DNA from 4 places in the Lysinibacillus sp. CTST325 genome. Region 3 is predicted to be linked to each of the others. Evidence: riboswitches for the same ligand, from Rfam matches in the RefSeq annotation. Region 3 holds a riboswitch; each other region holds the start of a gene.
What was found. A riboswitch is a leader RNA that binds a small molecule or an ion and turns the genes downstream of it on or off. The one in region 3 is predicted to bind thiamine pyrophosphate.
Positions count from the first base shown of each region.

Region 1: linked by a shared signal. The riboswitch ahead of thiC (phosphomethylpyrimidine synthase ThiC) and the one ahead of thiT (energy-coupled thiamine transporter ThiT) in region 3 are both predicted to bind thiamine pyrophosphate.
Region 2: linked by a shared signal. The riboswitch ahead of thiW (energy coupling factor transporter S component ThiW) and the one ahead of thiT (energy-coupled thiamine transporter ThiT) in region 3 are both predicted to bind thiamine pyrophosphate.
Region 4: linked by a shared signal. The riboswitch ahead of ACYQ73_RS06365 (ABC transporter substrate-binding protein) and the one ahead of thiT (energy-coupled thiamine transporter ThiT) in region 3 are both predicted to bind thiamine pyrophosphate.

Region 1 is NZ_BAAFHO010000018.1:17,231-21,861, reverse strand. It holds gene ACYQ73_RS25045 (S-layer protein) at 1-925, opposite strand, end outside; gene ACYQ73_RS25040 (AEC family transporter) at 1,320-2,249, shown strand; TPP riboswitch at 2,494-2,608, shown strand; gene thiC (phosphomethylpyrimidine synthase ThiC) at 2,932-4,631, shown strand, end outside.
Region 2 is NZ_BAAFHO010000001.1:842,994-847,624, forward strand. It holds gene ACYQ73_RS04205 (ABC transporter substrate-binding protein) at 1-731, shown strand, start outside; gene ACYQ73_RS04210 (MFS transporter) at 886-2,082, shown strand; gene ACYQ73_RS04215 (hypothetical protein) at 2,235-2,378, shown strand; TPP riboswitch at 2,381-2,488, shown strand; gene thiW (energy coupling factor transporter S component ThiW) at 2,636-3,136, shown strand; gene ACYQ73_RS04225 (EVE domain-containing protein) at 3,217-3,696, opposite strand; gene ACYQ73_RS04230 (hypothetical protein) at 3,713-4,018, opposite strand; gene ACYQ73_RS04235 (MarR family winged helix-turn-helix transcriptional regulator) at 4,249-4,631, opposite strand, start outside.
Region 3 is NZ_BAAFHO010000014.1:76,520-81,150, reverse strand. It holds gene ACYQ73_RS22940 (hypothetical protein) at 1-482, shown strand, start outside; gene map (type I methionyl aminopeptidase) at 509-1,264, opposite strand; gene ACYQ73_RS22930 (hypothetical protein) at 1,415-1,582, opposite strand; gene ACYQ73_RS22925 (hypothetical protein) at 1,635-1,820, shown strand; gene thiT (energy-coupled thiamine transporter ThiT) at 1,833-2,393, opposite strand; TPP riboswitch at 2,523-2,631, opposite strand; gene ACYQ73_RS22915 (DUF4870 domain-containing protein) at 2,758-3,093, shown strand; gene ACYQ73_RS22910 (AAA family ATPase) at 3,298-4,631, opposite strand, start outside.
Region 4 is NZ_BAAFHO010000002.1:187,688-192,318, reverse strand. It holds gene ACYQ73_RS06380 (ABC transporter ATP-binding protein) at 1-87, opposite strand, end outside; gene ACYQ73_RS06375 (ABC transporter permease) at 65-835, opposite strand; gene ACYQ73_RS06370 (thiamine-binding protein) at 835-1,125, opposite strand; gene ACYQ73_RS06365 (ABC transporter substrate-binding protein) at 1,127-2,122, opposite strand; TPP riboswitch at 2,296-2,405, opposite strand; gene ACYQ73_RS06360 (TetR/AcrR family transcriptional regulator) at 2,812-3,420, shown strand; gene ACYQ73_RS06355 (MFS transporter) at 3,595-4,631, shown strand, end outside.

The sequences.
Region 1 (4,631 bases), on a different contig from region 3:
CATATCCATTAACAGATACGGCAACGTATGGAGGTATAGCTACTAAATTACTAAGCTCAGTTTTATTCACCACAGGTAATATCACGGAGGCTTTTTTATCATCCACCTGCACCTTGTTAATTAGATGTCCTGAATCTAATGCCACTTTTGCCCCGTGCTTGACAATCACTTGCTCAATTTTACCTTCTCCGTAAAGGCTAAAATCTTTCTCAACATCGATTGTAAGCTTATCAATATTGGCTTTAACTTCAAATGCTGTAACTTTACCAACTACATCGATTTTTGAAATAGCTTTGTCAGAAGTCACATTTACTTTTGTGCGCTCCAAGTTAATGTTTGGAGATTTAATATCTTTTAGGGAAACATTTAACCAATTAATATTTCTAGTCAATAAAGGCTTAAAAGTAATTGTATCCCCAATAACAACGTTATCAAATGTAATGGCCTTCTTTACACGATTAGTTACAATAAGCTCATCTTTAATATTTACATTTTGAACTTTTACATAATCCGCATTTACAGTTAGGCTTCCTTCAATCTGTGCGTCACCACCATCAAAATATACCGCTTTTTTGTCAGTGCCAGCTTTAGTTAATGTTAGTTCTGTAATGCTCGTAATTTCGCCGTTTTTTACCACAATTGTAGCTTGGGCATTCTTCAATGCAGTGCTATTTGCTGTTTTAAAGAGAGGTTGCAGCGATTGACTAATTTTAAATTGGCCATTGGATGTAAGTACTTTCTCTTTAGTGACGTTGTTAATGGTAACCGTTTGTCCCTTTGCTTTGGCTGCAGCTACCTGCCCATCAAGTTGAATTGAGTGGTTTAAAGATGAATGATTTGAAGCAGCATCTGCAGTTGACATTGGCGATACTAGGGTTGCTGTAATAGCAGTTGCCATAAAAGTCGTTAATACTTTATTCTTCATTTTAGTCACTCCGATCATCGTATTTAATGGATAATATATCATATATTTCTCTGATTTAGTACATAAAGGGTATATTTTACTATTTATTTTACTTAAATGAAAGGTAGTCCCTTTTTCTGTATCGTTCGTTTTTAAGAATCCTTAATTATTTCAGAAAATCTGAAAGCGAAGTGACAGTTTTTTTTGTACGAAACTAGGTAGTTTGGTGCGGAAATCGCGCTCTTTTCAAGCGCTATAACTTTCCAAAAGATAACTTTGACCATCTTGTTAAAGACACTGCATTGTTCCATATGTTCAGAAAAAATGCCTTGATATGAGTGGTGAGTTAACTTTGAAGTACATTGACCAAGCATAAAAACAGCACTACTATAGGAGAGGGAAGGGGGACATCACTATGGTGTATCTCGGTATGATTTTTTTTAAAATTGTAGCTCCAATTTTAGTGCTTCTAGTACTTGGTGCAGTTTTACAAAAGAAATTTCGCTTTAATTTAAAGGCGTTATCTCAACTTATTACATATTGCTTCATGCCAGCAGCAGTTTTTGTGAATATATATGAAACGAGTATAGAGCTGTCTGTGCTTGGGGAAGTTGCATTATTTATTCTACTCTTTATCGGAAGCCAAATGGTGCTTAGTCACTTTCTAGCAAAGGGACTCGGCTTAGTAAAAACAGAGGCTGCGGTGTTTAAAAATAGTGTTGTCCTAATTAATTCGGGTAACTATGGAATTCCAGTTGCACAAATGATTTTTGTGACCCAGCCGATTGGAGTAGCGATTCAGGTCATTCTCGTTATATTTCAAAATATGACGACCTATACTTACGGCTTGTACAATTTAATTTCTTCAACAAAATCGGGCATGTCTATTGTGAAAGACTTCCTCAAAATGCCTATTATTCATGCACTTATTATTGGTGTTGCAATGAACTATTTTAATATCTCTATTCCGCAGTTTGTAAGAATTCCGATAGACCATGTGGCAGATGGCTTTATCGCTGTAGCATTAATAACTTTAGGGGCACAACTATCACAGCTTGAAATCAAATCCATGTTCAATAAGATGGTATTCATTAGCTGTTTTACACGACTAGTCATAGGACCAGCCGTAGCATTGCTTATCATTTTTGCGCTTGGTCTTGACGGTGTCGTGGCACAATCACTTTTTATAGCTAGTTCGTTCCCGACATCGCGAAATAGCTCTAGTTTGGCATTAGAATATGACGTCGAATCGGCAACTGCTGCACAAACAGTTTTATTTTCAACGATGGTGAGCTGTATTACAGTGACGATTGTGATTTACGTAGCGGAGCTGTTGTTTACCTAACGGTTGGGCGCTCATTTGATTGCCCATAGTTGATAAAAACTGAAATTGTTCCGATAAAACAAGATTTTGTTCCGATAAATCTTCAATGGATTCATATAAAAATGAATTCATCAAATGTTGAGCTGCTTCGCATGCGTGCGCTCCAGAGTCTCATCTGACGCTGACTCTTGGTGAATAAGCCAAAAATAATCAAATGAAGCTTCCATCTCTTAACAATATCTGCTACACTAGCATCAAACTTAATAGTATTAACTAGGGGAGTCTGATGAGTCAGGCTGAGAGGGAGACGCATAGAAGTTTCTTGACCCTTTGGACCTGATCTGGCTCATACCAGCGTGGGAAAGTTAACCATTATTGCACTCAATGTTATTTGCAATAACTAAACCTTTACATTCTTAGCCGGATCCAAAACTTTTTGGATTCGGCTTTTGTCTTCATTCAGCGAAAAAGTCCTATCTTTGAAGGTGATGAGATGAATGCGGTTAAGATTCCTTATCAGTGGGCGTCAAACACCTGCTGAATGAAGACAAAGCCTCCGGCGGATGTCACGGATTTTCAAAGGAATGAATTGTGCGGGCACAATTCAAAATCCGGACGCAATTACGCCAAGGCGAAATTGATTTTCTGTTGGGGTGAGCTAGATTCGGTCCTTGTATAAATGAAAAAGGGAGCGAAGTAGTTTATGACAACAGTTAGCGACAAGAATATTACGATTATGTCTAGTTTTGAAGGAAGTAAAAAAGTTTACGTAGAAGGATCTCGATCAGATATTTTAGTGCCAATGCGTGAAATTGCTCTAAGTCCAACGACAGGAAGCTTTGGTGAAGAGGAAAATGCACCAGTACGTGTTTATGATACGAGTGGCCCTTACACCGATCCTGCGTATAAGGTGGATATTACGAAAGGATTGCCAGCTTTATGTAGTGCATGGATCAAAGAACGCGGTGACGTTGAAGAATATGAAGGCCGTACTATTAAGCCAGAAGATAATGGATTCCGCAAAGCTGATGATCCACGAATGAATGAAAATGTTTTTCCGGAATTATCTAGAAAGCCTTTACGTGCAAAGAAAGGTAAAAATGTAACACAGCTTCACTATGCACGAAAGGGAATTATTACTCCAGAAATGGAATTTGTAGCGATACGCGAAAATATGGACCCAGAATTTGTGCGCTCAGAGATCGCGGCAGGCCGTGCTATTTTGCCATCTAATATTAATCACCCTGAGGCAGAGCCGATGATTATTGGGCGTAACTTCCACGTAAAAATTAACGCCAATATTGGAAATTCAGCGGTGTCATCTTCTATTGCAGAAGAGGTAGAAAAAATGACGTGGGCTACACGCTGGGGTGCCGATAACATTATGGATTTATCTACTGGTAAGCATATTCATACGACACGTGAATGGATTATCCGTAACGCCGCGGTGCCAGTAGGAACGGTACCGATTTATCAAGCGCTAGAAAAAGTAAATGGTGTGGCAGAGGATTTAACGTGGGAAGTGTATCGTGATACGTTAATCGAACAGGCTGAGCAAGGTGTAGATTACTTCACGATTCATGCAGGGGTATTGCTACGCTATGTGCCATTAACGGCTAATCGCGTAACAGGCATAGTGTCTCGAGGAGGCTCGATTATGGCGCAATGGTGTTTATATCACCATCAAGAGAGCTTCTTATATACTCATTTTGAAGAAATCTGCGAAATTATGAAAACCTATGATGTTGCCTTCTCTTTAGGTGATGGTTTACGTCCTGGTTCTATTGCAGATGCAAATGATGAGGCTCAGTTTGCGGAGCTAGAAACGCTAGGGGAATTAACGCAAATTGCCTGGAAGCATGATGTCCAGGTGATGGTAGAAGGACCAGGGCATGTGCCAATGCATCTTATTAAAGAAAATATGGATAAGCAGTTAGAGGTATGTAAAGAAGCTCCTTTCTATACTTTAGGGCCGTTGACAACAGATATTGCTCCTGGCTACGACCATATTACATCGGCTATTGGTGCTGCGATGATAGGTTGGTATGGTACGGCAATGCTATGTTACGTGACGCCTAAAGAGCATCTCGGCTTACCAAATCGTGAGGATGTTCGTGTAGGGGTTATTACGTATAAAATTGCTGCACACGCGGCAGATTTAGCGAAAGGGCATCCGGGAGCACAGCAGCGTGACGATGCACTATCTAAGGCACGATTTGAATTCCGCTGGCGCGATCAATTCAATCTTTCGTTAGATCCAGAGCGTGCAGTCGAATACCATGATGAAACATTGCCTGCAGAAGGAGCGAAAACTGCGCACTTCTGTTCAATGTGTGGACCTAAGTTTTGTAGTATGAGAATCTCACAAGATATTCGTAATTATGCAAAAGATCAAGATTTAAA
Region 2 (4,631 bases), on a different contig from region 3:
AAAATATCGATCCTTATTTTTTAGATTTACCATTTGATGACAACAATAAATATTCTGTTCCATATTTCTGGGGGACAGTCGGCATTGTCTATAATCCAAAGCTCGTTGGAAAGCTAGACTTCTCATCTTGGAAGGACTTATGGGATCCTTCGTTAAAACGTAAAGTCTTTTTAGTAGACGGTGCACGTGAGGTAATTGGTATGGGCTTAAACAACCTTGGCTACTCTCTCAACTCTTTAAATGACCAGGAGTTGCGTAAAGCTACTGATAAACTAATTACATTGGCGCCAAATGTTAAAGCCATTATCGGGGATGAAATTACACCGCTGATGGTTAATAATGAAGCTGCTGTGGCACTCACTTGGTCTGGTCAAGCAGCAGACATGCTGTCTGAAAATGAAGATTTAGACTTCGCTGTACCAAAAGAAGGCTCAAACTTATGGTTTGACAATATGGTTATCCCAAAAACATCAAAAAATATTGATGGTGCACATGCCTTCATTAATTTTATGTTGAAAGCTGAATCAGGTGCTCAAAACGCTGATTATGTAGGCTATTCTACCCCTAATATTGCAGCGATGAAATTAATGGATAAAGAAGTTGTATCTGATAAGCGCTTCTATCCTTCTGAAGAACAGCGTAAAACATTAGAAGTTTATAAAAACTTAGGCCCTGATTATTTAGGTAAATACAATGAGCTGTTTTTAGAATTTAAAATGAGTATTCGATAAACCATTTGAAGCTGTTCTCGAGTTAATTGAGAACAGCTTTTTGGTTGTATAGCTGGAAATAAGCTTCGGGGTCTATTTCAGACTTATAGTCAATAGCAAACGTACAAGCCTTGTGGTAGACTGTAGTATATTTGATTAAAGAAGGGGGTATTCGATGACCCAGCAGAAGTCTAATAAGGCGGCTTTGTATATTTTAATGTTTAATATGTTTATCGCAATGGGGAGTATCGGAATTATTATTCCTGTCATGCCTGAGTATTTAAAACTATTTGGTGCTGCAGGACAAATACTTGGCATGTTGATTGCAACGTTCGCCTTAGCACAATTCGTATTTTCTCCAATTGCTGGGAATCTTTCCGATCAATACGGTCGTAAAAATCTCATTATTTTCGGCCTTATCGTAACAGGACTTGCACAAATTGGATTCGGACTTTCTACAGATGTGTGGATGCTCTTCTTGGCACGCTTTTTAGGTGGCCTTGGATCTGCATTTGTGGCACCTCCTATAATGGCATTTGTGGCTGACGTCACAACGTACGAGGAACGAGGAAAAGGCATGGGGATGATAGGGGCAGCAATGTCCTTTGGTTTTATGATTGGACCAGGTATCGGTGGATTCCTCTCAAAAGTTAGTTTGCATTTCCCATTTTATACTGCTGGATGTGCAGCTATCTTAGCAGCTATTTTATCGTTCTTTTTATTACCTGCTACAAAACCGAACACAGCGAAAAAAGCGCAGAAGCAGGATAATCTTGCAAAGCAGATGGCCCGTTCAGTCCGAATGCCTTATTTTGTCATGCTAGTTATCATGCTTGTATTCTCTTTCGGGATTGCTAACTTCCAAACAACATTATCATTATTTGTTACAGATAAGTTTAATTACACACCTACTGATATCGCCATCATATTAGTTGTGGGTGGCGCTTTTGGTGTTGTTGTGCAGATGTTTGTTATTACACCGCTGTTTAATCGCTTCGGCGAAATGAAAGTAGTGTTAGTCAATTTATTTATTGCAGCCATTTCGATTTTCTTAATATTATTCGCATCTGGCTTTGCCCTTATTTTAATTGTAGCGACCATCTTCTCTACAGCTACGACATTGATTCGTCCAGCTGTCAACACACTGATTTCAAAGCTTGCTGAAAATGAACAAGGCTTTGCAGCAGGTCTGAACAATGCATATATGAGTCTTGGTAATATGATTGGTCCAGCTCTAGCAGGTATATTATTCGATTGGAATATGAACAGTCCTTATATATTCGGGTCTATTATTTTAATGGCTTGTTTCTTCCTTGCCCTAATTTGGACAATGAAAAAAGCACCACACCTTATGCATCCTGATACAAAATAGTCTGAAAAGTTATTGACTATTTTTAGTAGTATGCTACATTATTTATGAGAAAAACTAACAAATCAATTTCGCCTTGGCGTAATTGCGTCCGGATTTTGAATTGTGCGAGCACAATTCATTCCTTTCAAAATCCGTGACATCCGCCGGAGGCTTTGGGCCAACGTGATGTTGGTCACTCAGTCGTTGCCACAGGACGTGGCGATCTTAGACTGAGTTCCTCTATTTCAGCGGATGTCTTTTGTACCGAAAGCATAGCGACAGGTACAGATGTTTGGACACCTGCTGAAAGAAGTTAAATTCTTACCACTAGGGGAGTCTTTAAAAGGCTGAGACGTATATGATCATATACGGACCCTTTGAACCTGATCTAGTTCACACTAGCGGAGGGAAGTGGCGACACTTGCTTTTTGTTATGTAAATGCAGGGCCGCTTCCTATTGTTTTTAGGAAGCGGCTTTTTCACGTTTTAGCGGCGGTACTCCCTTGTTTACCGGCGGAACTCTCCAGTTTAGCGGCGATAACTATAAAATTCACATTTCAAAGGAGTGGAAATTATGTCAATTCGAAAATTAACAATCATGGCCTTATTAGTAGCAATTGCCGTAGCAGGCTCTACCTTCGTTTCAATACCAACGGGAATTGCGCGTGCCTACCCTGTCCAGCATGCCATTAATGTTATCGGTGCTATCATTCTTGGACCAGTGCCTACTGTTATGGTCGCCTTTGTCACAGCCATTATTCGTATTTTAACAGGCACAGGCTCATTATTAGCTATACCTGGCAGTGTTATTGGCGCTCTGTGTGCAGCTCTTGCCTATAAATACAGTGGCAAGCAATGGCTAGCAGGTGTCGGTGAAATGTTTGGCACAGGTATTATTGCGTCATTTATTGCAGTACCTTACGCACATTTATTAATGGGGACATCCGTTGCTGCTTTATTTTTCATGCCAGCTTTTTTAACATCAAGTACTATTGGTGCAATGTTAGGCATCGTCGTTGCTAGCAATTTACGTAAGACAGTATTTGTAACTAACCTTAACACTCAGCTTAAATAACTTGATTTACAGCAATTTAAAAACGTTACTTCCTTAATGACAATTAATCAAGAAAGTAACGTTTTTTGTTCCAAACAAATTCACCCATACTTCAATGGTAATCCCATTTCATGAGCAATTAATAAAAAGTCTTTTTTGCTTATTTCAAAATGACCGAATCTGAATTTATAGCCATATTTCGATTTATCCTCTACAAATTCTAAATAATCTAAGATTCTTTTTATTGGCACAGCTTTTGCTTCTTTATAAAAGTCTATATCTCTTCTAAAAGGAATAAAATTTTCCGCCATTTGGAACTCGTATACTCGTTCGTCCTTTACTCTTCCAATTGCGGTAAATGCTCTAACAGGCTCATTGTCTTCTAGACTTTTTTTAGGAGAATAATAAATGATCCAATCTCCTTTTGTCATTCGTTTCAAAGGTCTTTCTTTACCATGGCATAACTGGCCGAATCCTCCCTCAACCCCTTTTTGCACATGATTAAGAGATACCACGCCAATCCAATATTTCGTCTCCCTTTCAGCCACAGGAAGTGGATTATTATTAGGATATAATGACATAAGCTTCCGTCCCCTTTTATTTTGGAATCATCGCCAACGATTTTATTTTTTCCTTTTCAAGAATCAACCTTTCTTCCAAAATCACTGGGTTTGGCAAACCATCCCAAGTAGTTGAAACTGTAGCAATACATTCTGTATCATCACCTTCAATATTTTGGATAGTTAATTTAAAGCCTTTTGGCATAGGTGACGTGTAAAAGTTTTGTATTTCTTTTCTTCCTTTAAAAATTTCACCTTTAAAATTTTTTAATTCTCCATGATCTGCATACATATCAGATAAATCTTGGCCCTCTTCTTGCGCTCTTCTTAAATACTCCTTCATAACCTCTACAGCTTTCATTTCTCATCACTCTTTCTTTTTTATTAATAAGATTATCAATTATGCCTCGGCATAATTAACTTCCGGATTAGGCTTTGTGCTTAGGCCTGCAAATGTTTTTTGTGCGAAAGCGAAGCGACAGCACGAAGTTGGTCACTCAGTCGTTGCCACAGGACGTGGCGTTCTTAGACTGAGTTCCTCTATTTCAGCAGGTTGCCGAAAGAAGTTAAACCCTATTCACGATTTTCATATACTTTTGTCAAAATGCTTTTCAATTGCTCTTTTTCTTCCAATGAAAGTACATTTAAAACTTCATTCTCAGAAATCGAAAGGGTCTTCAACAATTCTTCTGCCAAATTTTCACCCTGTTCCGTAAGGCATATTAAATTCTCTCTTCTATTTTCTGGATTTTTCTCCCTATAAACATACTTTCTTTCTTCTAGACCATCGATAAAAAAGCGGACACTATTTTTATCCAACTTTAATATCTGCCCTATTTGAATTTGACTAAGCTTTTTTTCTTTTACAGCAATCATGATCCCGACTTCTCTAGATTTCATTTGAAATTTTTCGCTAATATATTTTTCGAGATTTCCCTCCAAATCCTCTGCTAATT
Region 3 (4,631 bases):
TTAGTAGCATATGTATCATGCAGGCGTTAGCAATTGTTGTTTGGCATCACGAACTATTTATCATGTCAATTATCAGTACGTTTGCTTTAGTACTGTATTTATTTAAGTTGTACAAAACGTACCCTCTCAGCAATCATTCACTCACAGGTCGTATACCCTTCTCGGTTTATCTAGCATGGGTTACATTTAGCCTAATGACAAATGTAAGCTTTACGCTAACATCTTATCAATGGAATGGTCTTGGCCTTAGTGATCCACTTTGGGCTGTTATTTTACTAACAATTGGAGCAGCAATAGCGCTCCATATTCGATTCCATTATTTTGATATTATCTATCCAAGTGTATTTATCTGGTCCTATATTGGGGTCGCATTACATAATGGTTTTGATGAGCTACTTGTGTCAACTGCAGCCTTGTTTTTATGCGGAGTGCTACTTGTCGGTATATTATTTATTAAAAAAAATCCTGCCCACCAAAAATAAATTGGTTAGCAGGATTTTTAGCTTTTTTATTGTTCATCTAGAGAAGTTAAAATAATTGGTTTGTCTTTAGTAACGATAATTGAATGCTCGATTTGAGCAACTAATGATTTGTCTGGCGTAACGAATGTCCAACCATCACCAGACTCTACAATATGCTCCGCTTTCGCTGAGATAAATGGCTCGACTGCAAGCACCATGCCTTCTTTCATAATTGTAGAATCCCAAGCATCATAGTAGTTTAAAATATGATTTGGCTCATCGTGTAAAGAACGACCTAAACCATGACCTGTTAGGTTCATAATCACTGTTAAATCATTGGCATATGCCTCACGCTCAACAGCTTTACCGATTTGGTTTAATTTTGATCCAGCTTTTACTTTTGTCATCGCACGGTCGAAAGCACTTTTAGCTACGCTACATAGCTTTTCTTTATCCTCATAGCCTTCACCAACTACAAATGAAATGCCCGTATCAGCAAAGTAGCCATTTAGTGACCCAGATACGTCTATATTTACGATATCTCCCTCGTTAATCACACGTTTACCTGGAATACCATGTGCGACTTCCTCATTCACACTAATACATGTGTATCCTGGGAAATCATACTCCCCTTTAGGTCCAGAAATTGCTCCTGCTTCAGCAAACATACGACCTGCAATTTCATCTAATTCAAGTGTTGTTACACCTGGTTTTGTAGCAGCCTTCATTGCCTCACGAATTTCAGCACAAATACGGCCGATTTTTTTAAATGCTTCAATCTCTTCTTGCGTTTTTACAATCATTTTTAACGTCCCTTTCATCTAATGTCTACTACTTAATATAACATAACTTTCTATGCTTAAAACGCTAAACGCTTTAAATATTATATGCCATCATAAATTGTAAAGTGCTGAAAAACAGGCTCCTCATCAAAAGGTTGGGAATAACATTCCTTAAAACGTATGTATATAAGTTGATTGGAGTGGAGGCTGGGCGACACCTTGGGGATTAGCGTCACAGATGAGACCCTGGAGCGAGCAAATAGGGGAACGAAGGCTAAGAGCATCACATCCTGTGATAACGCCTTCGTGACCAACATCGTGTTGGCCCAAGCGGCTCATCGGACGCCCCCAGGAAGCTTTGCTCTGTGCGAAAGCGAAGCGTCAGCAACAATTGTTTTATCTGCGCGAAAGCGAAGCGGCAGCGGCAATTGTTTTATCTGCGCGAAAGCGAAGCGGCAGCGGCAATTGTTTTATCTGCGCGAAAGCGAAGCGGCAGCGGCAAAGCGCCCAGCCGGAACGGAAATCAACCTCACGTTATGGTGAGGATTTAAGAAACAAAAACCCTCCACTCATGTGAAGGGCATAATCGTTATGATTTTCGTTGCATTAATTGAGGTGCTGCCGTAAATAGCAGAACACCGACAATTGCTGTTAAAATCGTTGCTGGTAGCATATATGTTCCATTATAGATGATTGAATAAATCCACGCATTTTGATCGCCAGCATACTCTGAGAAAAATACAGCGCCCGCAATGGTATGTGCTGCATAACGTAAAAAGCCTGCTAAAACCGTTCCTACAATAATATAAAGCGCCATTTTCTTTTTGTTTAAATCTTTGGCAGCATCGAGCACTGGTCGGCGAACAACGGCCGCCAAGCCTACTACTGTAAAGGCAACGCCATAATCAAGTAATCCTTGTAGCCAATGTATAATATAGGCACCAAACATTGTTTGCATAACACCAATAAGTAATCCCGTTGTCAGACCAGGAATAAGGCCCCAGCGGAATGCTATTAAAATTATTGGCACCATCACTAGACTAACAGAGCCACCTTGTGCCCATACTTTAAAGGAAACCTGATCTAACACAAGGCCAATCGCTGCGAATATCGCAATTTCCACAAGCATTAAAAGTTTTTTATTGTCCATAAATATTCTCTCCTTTGTTCCGATGTAGGATACAAGAGCAGGAATAGAAATCAGTTGGCAAATATGTCCCTATCTGGCATCAATAAAGATAAAAAACGATGCCAGGACAGAGCCTCACATCGTAAAAGTGTCGGTTTCTATCCACAATCCCTACGCAAGTGTTAACTTACAGGTTCGAAGAGTCAAGGCATTACGTGCCCAGTCTCAGCTGACATCATCAGCTCCCCTTGTGGTCGTTACATCTTAATTTAATTGAACAACCTCATTGTACGCAAACACTGTTACGATTACAACCTCTTCCACATTATTTTTTTTGAAACTTTACTGCTTTTCATGCGTAAATATTAAAAAAGGAGGTACAACTATGGAGAACCAAAAAATTTTATCTGCCTTTAGTTATCTCAGTGTTTTTTTCGCACCCTTTATTGTGCCATTAGTCGTTTACTTCGTTTCTAAAGATAGTGCGGTAAAGAGTCACTCTATTCGAGCACTTATTTCACATTTAATTCCAGTCGTATTCGGAATAGTATTATTTGCAGTCTTTATTTTCTCAACTTTATCATTCAACACCAATTTTGATCCAAATTCAGATAGTAATAATTTTCTTATCATTTGGTTTGTTTCATTCGCAATTTACATTCTCGCTTCATTAGGAGTCGTTATTTGGAATATTATTCAAGCTGTTCGCGTCATCCGATAAGTTTCATTTCAACCTTGAACAGACAGTACTTAAGGAGCTGTTATTTTGTGAAAGTATCTAAAGTTGTTAAAACCGCTGTAAAATTAGCACCTATCGTTATCCCGATTGTCAAAAAAGTAATCGCTGCAAAAAAAGGAACAAATCCTAACGTAACTAAAAAATAACAAAAGGCGTATTTCCATATAACGGAGATACGCCTCTTTGTTATTTCACTTCAAAATATGTTTGACTATGACCGTTCATTGCTTTTTCGACATGCAACACAGCAGGCATTGTAGCTTTTAACTCTGCAACGTGTGAAATGACTCCAATCATGCGTCCGGAATCTTGTAAATCAATAAGCGTATCAATCGCCTTATTTAATGCTTCTTCATCGAGAGAACCGAAGCCCTCATCAATAAACATCGTTTCAATGCGGATATTACCTTGAAAGCTTTGAATGACATCTGCCATCCCAAGGGCAAGACTTAAAGACGCATTAAACTTTTCTCCCCCTGATAATGTTTTCACATCTCGTAATTGATCTGTATAAGCATCATACACATCTAGTCCAAGCCCACTTTGCTTGGCATGCTTTTCTAAACGATCTGAACGTCGTAGCTCAAATTGACCGTTGGATAAATGATAAAGCCGGATATTCGCTGCCTCTGTAATTTTATCTAAATAATTGATTTGAATATAACGCTCAAAAGACAGCTTTTTCACATTCTGTCCATTTAACATTGCATAGAGCTCTTTCACTCGTCCCGCCTCTTTTTCAAGTAAACGAATCTCCTGTTCGGTCTCCTCAACTTTTTTGATAAAATCTGCACAAGCCTTCGCAAATCCTTCCATCTGTTGCAATACTTTGAAGGCTTTCTCATATGTGACACGAAGCATTTCTAACTTTTCTTCCATTACCGTTAAATCTTGCTTCTCTTGTCCTTGAAGATGCTTCGCTCCCTCAGTAATTTGTACCTGTAATGTGTGGATTTGCAATGCATAATCATTGCAAGCCTTCCGTAAAGCTTCTATTTGCAACACACTACGCTTCCCAGTAGCAAATTCATCATAGCTTTCAAAGCCTGCTTCCGTCATACTTACTGAAAATTGCTCACGCTTTTCATCCATTTTCAGCTTTAATTCCTCAAAAGCCTGTTTCGCTATTTCTACGTTCATTCTAGCATTATTTGCTGCTTCCTTGGCGAACTGCAGGTTTTGTTGACTAAGATTCCATGCAGTTTGTAATGCAACCTTTTGTGAACTTTTATCAGCAATCGCCTGCTTCAACGCTTGTAGTGTCGTAAGATTTTCTGGAATATGCTTTTGCTGCTCTTCCACAATTGCTTGTTGTTTAGTTAATTCCTTCGTCTTTTCAACTAAATATTGTTCTAGTTTTATTTGCTTTTCTTGTAGCTGCTCCAGTCGTGCACGATGATCCTTTTGTTGCATGCGTACATCAGATAATTGATTGCTCACTACTTTTAAGATTGTTATTTGTTGCTCTACGTTTTGCAAGGAAGCTACAATTTGTGCTTGATTCGATGGATCAATCTCAT
Region 4 (4,631 bases), on a different contig from region 3:
AAATTCCCCGTCTTTCACCTCAAATGATAAATCGCGAATAACCGGAAGAGCATCAAAGGATTTATCAATGTTTTGAATGCTTAGCATGGAGTCCTCTCCCCTTCACAACAAGTTTTTCTAAAAATCGAATAGCGCTAAATAATAGTAAACTTAAAAATACGATAGCAAAAATCGCTACAAACACGCGATCCGTTCGAAATGAAGATTGTGCCAATGTCATATAGACACCAATCCCCATTTTCGCACCTAACCATTCCGCTATGACAGCCCCCATAACGCTATACGTTGCCGCAATCTTAATGCCTGAAAAAATCGCTGGGTACGCATAGGGCCATTCAAGCTTCCAAAAGGTTTGTGCTTTCGTTGCCCCAATCATTTGGAAATAATGCTTCAGCTCAGGTGAGGTTTGACGGAAGCCATCCATTGCTGAAATAACAATTGGGAAAAAGCACACAAGACAAATAATAATGAGCTTTGGCAATAAACCAAAGCCAAACCAAATGATTAAGAGCGGTGCTAGGACGAGCACAGGGACATTTTGTGACATAATAAGAATAGGATAAAATAGCTCCCGCACAAACGTAAAACGATGTAATAGCACGGCAACAGTTAACCCGCACAATATTCCAATGGCAAGTCCTAGAAGTGCTAACTGAACAGTCGCTAACGCATGCGGCACAAATGTCTCATACGTTTGAAAGCCTTCTTTCAAAATGGCACTTGGTGTAGGCAATAGCCAATGTGGCACATCTGCAAAACGAACAATTAGTTCCCATATGAATAAGAGGAAGGCGATAAAAATTATCGTCCTTCCTTGTTTAACAGCTTGCTTCATCACTGGTATTTCTCCGTTAACGTATCCATTGTAATACCTGATGGCTGATATAAAATTTTCACCTGCGTAATGACATTGATCGCGCCAAGTTCAATCATCTTGTCATTCATTTTTTCAATGATTTGTAGTAAAGTCGATAGCTCACCCTCCATTGTCGTTTCTAACGGATGAACTTCATATTTCACCCCTGATGCGTCGATAACCGCAATCGCTGCATCGACAAATGGGATCACATCTTCATATTTTTCAGTTTTCGGGATAATTTGTACACTTATTAATGAGTTTGCCATACTACTTCGTCTCCTTTTTTGGTAAAAAGTCGTTTGTAAATGCTTGTTTTGCGTTAAATTCGCCCTCTAAAACTTTGTTGTCTGTCATCCATTTCGCGTAGTTTTCCCAAACAGATAGCTTTTGCTCGCCCCATTGTGCAGCGTCGTCTTGATACTTATCCGCTAGCCATTCCTGACTTTTATGGACAAGGTTCTTATCTAAATCAGGTACCGCTTCTAGTAAAATATCAGCCGCTTCATTCGGGTGACTGATCGCATATTCATAGCCCTTTGCTGCAGCAGCGACAAATGCTTTTACCGTCTCAGGATCATCCTTAATCATTTTTTCATTTGTAGCGAGTACAGGTGTGTAATAATCTAACTGATCACTATAATCTGTTAAATATAGCATGTTTAGTTTTTCGCCACGCAGTTCGGCTTCAATACCTGTCCAAGCATAATAAATCCACGCAAAATCAATATCTTTTTTCATCATTGTGAAGAAGTCTAAATCGCCTGCATTGACAATATCTAACTTATTAATATCTGCCTTTTTTGATTGCATTAGTGATTGCAGTACTGCCTTTTCAAGTGGTGCACCCCAGCCACCGTATGTTTTACCTTCAAAATCCTTAGGTGACGTGATGCCTTTGGATGCAATGGACGCGAAGCCAGAAGTATTATGTTGAATAATCGCCGCGATCGATACTAAAGGTACATCTTGCACACGTGCCTGTGTAATCCCTTCCTGATAGCTGACGCCAAACTGAGCCTTCCCAGACGCCACAAGCTGATCTGCACCCGCTTCGCCAGGTAATAAAATATCGACATCTAAGCCCCGTTCCTTAAAGTAGCCAAGTTTTTTCGCTACATATAAACCTGTATGATTTGTATTCGGTGTCCAATCAAGAACAACTGATACTTTCGTTAATCCCTTATTATCCTTTTTAGTCTCTTTTTCGCTACAGCCCACTAAAGTTAAAAGTGCAGCCATAAGGACCAATAACCATTTTTTCATGCTGAATCCTCCAAGTAAGTAGTGTGAAAGTGTTCATGAATGAATGTTTTTACAAGAAGAAACCATTCACGGTCTGTTTACACGTAAGGTATGTGCATGCAACAAAAGTCTGAAAACATAAAAAACGCCTAGGATTCCTCCCAGACGTTTTGTTATCAATATCAAAAACTTTTACTTTTTGAATAGATGTTCCCTACGCTGGTACGAGCCAAATCAGGTTCAAAGGGTTAGCGTCTATCGGACACAATCTCAGCTGGCAACACCAGCCCCCCTACATTCTTTCCATATGAACTTTTCGTGATTATTATACCCATATCTATTTGGAAATGACAAGGCTCTGTTTGCAAATAGCGCTGAATTATTATTTTATAGCCTTATTTCTAATCCTTTTTTTGAAATATATTTTTCATTCACACCAAATAACTGCTATGGCGCTTCCTTTGTAAAACGTACTTTAGGAGAGCTAGATAATATTTTCAGACTCCATTGAAATAGAGGCTTCATGCTTAAAATGTCAGTTCTACTTTTTTTAAAGACTCAATTTTAAAGAATAATATCCCTTCATTTAAGGAATTCCATTATAGCTAACTATAAAATTCAAAAAATCCCATCAATATATTGACAATGGAAACAAATTACAATAAAATTTGATTGATTAATCAATCATTTATTATGAAAGGAATATCTAAATGGAGACTAAACTTACTAATGATGAAAAAAAGAAAAGAAAAAGATCTACTATCCTGAACGCCGCCATTAAATTATATAGTGAGAATGGTTTTGCAGAGACAAAAGTTGCCGAAATAGCAAAGGAAGCTGGTGTTAGTTTTGGTACCGTATTTACATATTTTGATTCAAAAGAAGTACTTTATGAAGTAGCTATTTTGGAACCCTTGGAAGAAATCAAACCGTATTTTATCGAGATAGAAAAACACTTTAAAGGTGAGCCTCTTACAGTTATTAAGGAAATGATAGATTGTCATGTACAACTTTTTGCAATGAGAATTGAATTTCTACGCCTAATTCAGCAGGTTCTTGCAAGACCTGAACGGTTTCCGAAGCTTTATAAAGAACTAGATGATTTTGCAAAATTATTTAAGGCCTCTATTTATCCGATTATTGAATCAGGACAAAGGCTTGGTTCCTTTTATGAAGAATCACCTTCATTAATTGCTGAATCATACTTATCCATCTTAAACGGAATGCGTTTAACGTTTATTGATGAATATACAAACGAGACGCGGAAGGATATATCGAGACAAGCACTGAGATTATTTGGGCCTATCGCTAATAAATAAGCTCCTCCCCCTTTGCCCGGCCATCACTTGTAGATAATAAGGTTAAACAAGTTAAACATAAAAGAGAGTCAAAGAGACACTTCCTAATAGGATAATCAATAGATAACCCCCAACTGAGACACCTGAAGATTCTATCGGAAATAGTTCATATTTAATATATTTAGGAGTGATTATATGAAATTGAGAGATATCCATCCCAACATCAAACTTCGCCTAGTCATGCAATTTCTAGGCGGTCTTATTTCTATGGCTGTTATACCTTTTCTGGCAATTTATTTTACTCAAAATATCGGAGCTACTAAAACGGGTATTATTCTTATAATAATAGTGATTAGCGGAGTTATTGGAGGGGTTATCGGAGGACATGTTTCAGATAAAATTGGGCGAAAAAAAATAATGATTTATACTGAAATTGGTTTATTACTTTCGTATCTGTTTATAGCACTTTGTAATTCTCCTTGGTTTAACCTTCCTTATATTTCTGCGGCATTCTTCATCATCACTATGTTTTGCGGAGGGATGTTTCAGCCAGCCGCACAAGCTATGATGATTGATGTTACTAATTCCGAATCGAGAAAGCTTGTATTTACAATTAGCTACTGGTTGGGAAATTTATCAACCGCAATTGGAGGAATCATGGGGGCATTTCTTTTTAAAAACTACTTATTTGAACTATTTATTGGGATTTCACTTATCTCTTTATTATCTGTATTCGTGACTATTTTCTTCATCTCAGAAACCTATTCACCAGAACCTTCACCTAAGTCTTCTCTTCATAAGAAAAAATTTTTACCAGTAGAGTTGTTTCAAACTTACTCAACCGTTTTAAAAGATAAGCTGTTTATGTTTTATATTTTAGGAGCAATCTTGATCTTTACATTGGAACAGTCTTTATCCAACTATATTGGGATTCGCCTTGAAAAAGATATACCCCAACAGTCAGCTTCATTGTTTGGCATAGATTTCATCGTAGACGGCACTAAAATGCTTGGATTTCTCCGAACAGAGAATACTATTCTTGTAGTTCTCCTATCAAGTATTGTATTATTCTTATTTAAAAAATACAGTGATCGCTGGACTCTTGTTACAGGAATGCTGATCTTTTCTATATGCTTTAGTGTTTTTGCTTCTTCAAATAGTGTGTTGGTTCTTTTTATTGCCATGTTTATTGGAACAATTGGTGAGCTGATGTTTATTCCTATTAAACAGGC